DNA from 2 places in the Mesorhizobium sp. M0778 genome. Region 1 is predicted to be linked to the other one. Evidence: predicted binding sites of a transcription regulator. Region 1 holds the regulator's gene; the other holds the start of a gene.

Region 1 (2,396 bases):
ATTCTTCGGTCGCTGCCTTGCTCAATTCATCGAAAGCTGCACGCGAAGCGGCCCCTAGCGAATTGCCGTCGAGATAGATCACTCCTTGCGGCAGCACAAAGCGGTTGCGCATCGCGCGCAGCGGATCTGCAGCATCCATCGCCCTTATGGCCACGAGATCGCGAATTCCTGTCATGATTTGTCTGCTCCCCCAAGATTCACCGCAACGCCGGACACGCATCGACGGCATCCATCGGTCACGAGCGGTTCTCCATTACCTGGTATCGCGCAGCAAGGCTCCACCGGCGACAAGTTGCCTGACCACGCGGTGGAAACCAGGAGCCAAGCCAACCCAAGGTTGGCGTTTTGAGTTCGTTTCGTTCACGGTGCATTGACCAAACCGCACAGTCGATACGGCTTCAATTCCGTGCCCTTTGCCGGCTGAAGGCCGATACCAGTGCCGCCTTCTGGGAACCCAGAGGCCGCAAACGAAAGCAGAATCAAGGCGATGACGCCCGCGGCGGTGAAAATGCAGCGTTCCGGTTTGGTGAGTGGTATCGTTTCCCGAGCCCTAACACATTCATTAAACTTTAAACAGTTGCGGAACACAACTGGAACAGATAGTGTTTGTTCTGGGTTTGTTTTTCTGATTCTGTTGGGGGTCGCTATGCTGACACGCAAACAACACGAACTGCTTATGTTCATCCACGAAAGGCTGAAGGAAAGCGGTATCCCGCCCTCCTTCGACGAGATGAAGGAAGCGCTCGACCTGGCTTCCAAATCGGGAATCCACCGGCTGATTACGGCGCTGGAGGAGCGCGGCTTCATTCGCCGTTTGCCCAACCGGGCCCGTGCACTGGAGGTGCTGCGCCTGCCCGATTCGATCGCCCCCGGCCTCAATGCGGCACGCAAGTTCTCGCCGAGCGTCATCCAGGGCAGTCTTGGGCAAGGTCCTCGGCAGGGCAAGCCGACATCGTCGCGGATGCCTGCAGCCGGCAATGACGACGATGTCGTCGCCGCCGTGTCGATCCCGGTGATGGGCCGCATCGCCGCCGGTGTGCCGATCGATGCCATCCAGCACCAGACGCATTCGATCTCGGTGCCGCCGGACATGATCATGGGCGGCGAGCATTATGCGCTGGAGGTCAAAGGCGATTCGATGATCGAGGCTGGCATTTTCGACGGCGACACGGTGATCATCCGCAATGCCGATACGGCGAGCCCCGGTGAGATCGTGGTGGCACTGGTCGACGAGGAAGAAGCGACGCTGAAGCGGTTCCGCCGCAAGGGCGCCTCGATCGCCCTGGAAGCCGCCAATCCGGCCTACGAGACGCGCATCTTCGGACCAGACAGGGTCAAGGTGCAGGGCAAGCTCGTTGGGCTGATCCGCCGCTACTGAGCTGCGCCCTTGGCGCCGGCTTTTGGCTTGTCGGCTCTGCGGTATGGCGGCATGCCCCGCGCCGCGCGTGAAAATTTCCGCTGCACGTGCCAGGGCCGGTATGATTTTTCGACGGCGAAGCGGATTTCGGCGCGTGTTGCCGCTTGTGGATCGAAATAGACGGCCGCACTTCCCGCGCGCGCCAGTTGCCGTTTGGTGACGACGAGGACCAGCCGGTCGTAGTAGCAGGGATTATGGGCGGTGGCGTCGTCGATGACGATCAAGCTGGCAAAGGCGCAGGCTGGCCGTGCAGTATCGCGGTCATTGGCTAGCGCGATGATCGCGCCGGATGGATGCCTGGCAAGGCAGAGACCGTCCGTGCAAATGAACGGCATGCCCGGCGGTAAGTCGGCCGGATCGGCAATGTCGAATTGCGGATCGTTCTTTCCAGGTGTTTCCGGCGCGACGATAGCCTCTGATGTGAGCGCGCGTTTCCAGTTGTCGATGGTGAACTCATTCGGGCGTGCCCGGTTGACCGCGAGTTCACCGCTGCCGATCGGCAGCGCGACGAGCCGTGCGTCCTCCGAGATCAATACATCGGGTACGCGCGTCTGCGTTGTCGTTAGCAAGCCGGCGAGCGCAAAAGGAAGGGCCACGAGCCGCAACCAGGTCGTCGCCATGCTGGCAATGACGAGGGCGATCGTCACCAAAAGGACAGATCTCAGCGAAATCAGCCCGACCGCATCGATCGGCGAGCGCTCGGAGATCCACCCGGACAGGGCGATCATCGCCGTCAGCCCCTTGCCCATCACGTAGAGGAAAGGCCCATCCGCGCCGAACGGCATCGCCAGCGCACTGAGGACGGCGAAGGGCATGACGACCAGTGAGACGATAGGCATGATGGCCAGATTGGCGAACAGGCTGAGCGGCGCCACGCGCTGGAAATGCCATATGGCGAAAAGCGCCGTGGCGCTCCCTGCAATGATCGAGGTCATCGCCAGGCCGCCCATGCCCAGCAGTACCTTTCTAGTGGCAAAGC
Region 2 (2,396 bases), on a different contig from region 1:
ACTGATCACCAGCGGCAGGTGATCCGACGGCCGGGAACGCCAGGACCGCCCCAGGCGCTGCCGCAGGATCCTCTCGGCGGCGAGATGTGGAAACCACAGGGACAGGATTCTTTGCCCATTCCTCGCCCCGTCTTTCTTCGAATATGCGTTCATCGGGGTTCCACTCCAGTGTGAATTTTCCGGGCAAGGCAGTGCGGCTCTTGCCGATGGTGATGGTGAAGGCGGGCCGGCCGATCGAGCCGGCGAGCGGCCCGGCGATCGTCTCGCGCGCTGCCGCCGGTGCCGCCGACAGGATGAGGCGGACGGGCGCTGCCGTCGGCTCGGGCTCGCCGGCCTGGCGCAGCAGGAAAAGCGGCCGGCCGGCACTCTGCGCCCGGGCGTGCAGCCGCCGCGTCGCGGTGAGATCCAGCCGCTGCGGGTTGCCACGGATTTCGAGGATGACTGCGGCCAGCGCCGTCATCCTGGCGGCCTCCTCGGCGACCCACAGCGCATCGAGCAGCCTTGGCGCCTCGGAAAACAGCAATTGCTCCGGCTCGATGCCGAAGAAGGCGTGAAGCCCCCCGGCATAGGGAAAGCCGGCCTCGCGGAAAACCTCGGATGTGCCGATCCACAGCACCGGCAGTCGCGGCCCCTGGCTGAGGATCAGGCTGATGAGCGACAGGACAAAACCGGCGACTGCTCCGGCATCGCGGGTCGCGGCGCCATGAAACTCGCTCAGCGCCGCCTTCGGCAGGCCGCCGCTCAGCGCAGCATCGAGGCGCTCGGCACCGGTGCGCAAAAACGCATCGGGCGGCGCCACGGCGAGGCCGCGACGGACAATCGTCAGATTCCGAGCGGGTGTCGGATTCCGAGAGGATGCCAGACTCTGGCGAGGCACATCCGCGTCAAACGACGAACCGGCCGGCGCTTCCAGGCGCTCGGACAAGGTCCCTTCGATCTTCGCGATCTGGCGGCGCAGGGCAAAAACAGTCTCCCGCGCCACGGCGCTTGTCGCCATGACGGTCAGCTTCCACTCACAATTGTTCCTGTTATGTTCCTATAGATTCCAGAGGGCGGCCAAAGAGTCAAGCGGAGTCATGGGGAATTTATTCCTGCCTTGATGGCATGGTCCGGGCGCTCCAGCCCGACCATTTGCCGAGTCCGGCCCGAAAGCCTATATGCCGGGATCAAAGGACAAAGCATGGCTCGCATCTACCAAACACGCATCTGGCACGACCAGCTTTCGCCAACGATGGAGGAAATCGAGCTCCTGGCGCTGGAGGCCTATGCCCATCTGCCGGAGGAGTTTCGCAAGCTGACCGGCGAGATCGTCATTCAGATCGCCGAATTCCCGACCGACGAGATCATGGACGACCTTTCGCTGGAAACGCCCTTCGACCTGCTCGGCCTGTTCGAGGGGCGCGGTATCGCCGAGCGCTGGAATCCGCAGACCGGCGAAGGCCCGAACCGGATCACGCTCTACCGCCGCGCCATCCTCGACTACTGGGCCGAGAACGAGGAGACGCTGGGCGACATCGTCACCCATGTGCTGATCCATGAGATCGGTCACCATTTCGGCCTGTCGGACGATGATATGGAGAAGATCGAAGAGGCAGCGGAGTGACGTCGTTTTGACTGGAGAGCGCAGCGTTCCTTCGCGCCAGCGTCCAGAAGTGTCCCGCATTCGCGGGCACCCGAAGCGATGTCAGCGCTACCAGTCGCTGAGCTTGGTGTCGGGGCCGTATTCCTGGCCTTCGATGTCCTTCACCACCGCCTGGCCGCAGCGCATGGTCTTGGCATTCTTGTCATAGGCATAGGTCGGCGAGCCGAACAGGTGCCAGCCCTTGTTGAGCGCCGCCGTCACCTTGTGGCAGAAGCTGGCGTCGTCCGGGCCGGACAAAAAGCGGTAGAGTTTCATTTTCAATCCCGTCGTGAGTTGCAATCATGCGCGAACAGCGGCGGCCTTCGCCAGCAGTTTTTCGGCCTGCGCCAGATGCAGCCGCTCGACCATCTTTCCGTTCAGCGCAATCACCGCCTTGCCGGTATTTTCGGCAAGCGCGAAGGCATCCTTGATCGCGCCCGCCTCGGCTATCGCTTCAGGCGACGGCGCAAAGGCCCGGTTTGCGGCCTCGATCTGGGCCGGATGGATCAGCGATTTGCCGTCGAAGCCCATGGCGGCCGCTTCCGTGCACTCGCGCGCAAACCCGTCCATATCGCTAAAATCATTGAAGACGCCGTCGAGCAGGTCGAGGCTGCCGGCGCGCGCGGCGAGCACCATCTGCATCAGCCACGGCACGAGATAGCGCCGGTCGGGCGTGGTGAGAATTCCGGTGTCCTTGACCAGATCATTCGTTCCGGCAACGAAACAAACCAGTCGAGAGGCTGGGTCGCGGCCAAGCTCGGCGATCGGGCCGATG

The links. The regulator LexA, encoded in region 1, represses DNA repair genes until DNA is damaged. The targets are predictions, from matches to a motif close to TGTTCNNNNTGTGTTCNG.
Region 2: a site for LexA is predicted at 1,021-1,038, ahead of NKI22_RS00320 (ImuA family protein). Genes of this name have one in related genera too.

What each region holds. Positions count from the first base shown of each region.
Region 1 covers NZ_JAMYPA010000010.1:100,573-102,968, forward strand. Annotated here, with positions in the region: gene kynU (kynureninase) at 1-175, opposite strand, end outside; gene lexA (transcriptional repressor LexA) at 647-1,378, shown strand; gene NKI22_RS16380 (ComEC/Rec2 family competence protein) at 1,372-2,396, opposite strand, start outside.
Region 2 covers NZ_JAMYPA010000001.1:67,120-69,515, forward strand. Annotated here, with positions in the region: gene NKI22_RS00315 (DUF6504 family protein) at 1-9, opposite strand, end outside; gene NKI22_RS00320 (ImuA family protein) at 1-997, opposite strand, end outside; gene NKI22_RS00325 (metallopeptidase family protein) at 1,181-1,603, shown strand; gene NKI22_RS00330 (DUF1737 domain-containing protein) at 1,691-1,897, opposite strand; gene NKI22_RS00335 (HpcH/HpaI aldolase/citrate lyase family protein) at 1,922-2,396, opposite strand, start outside.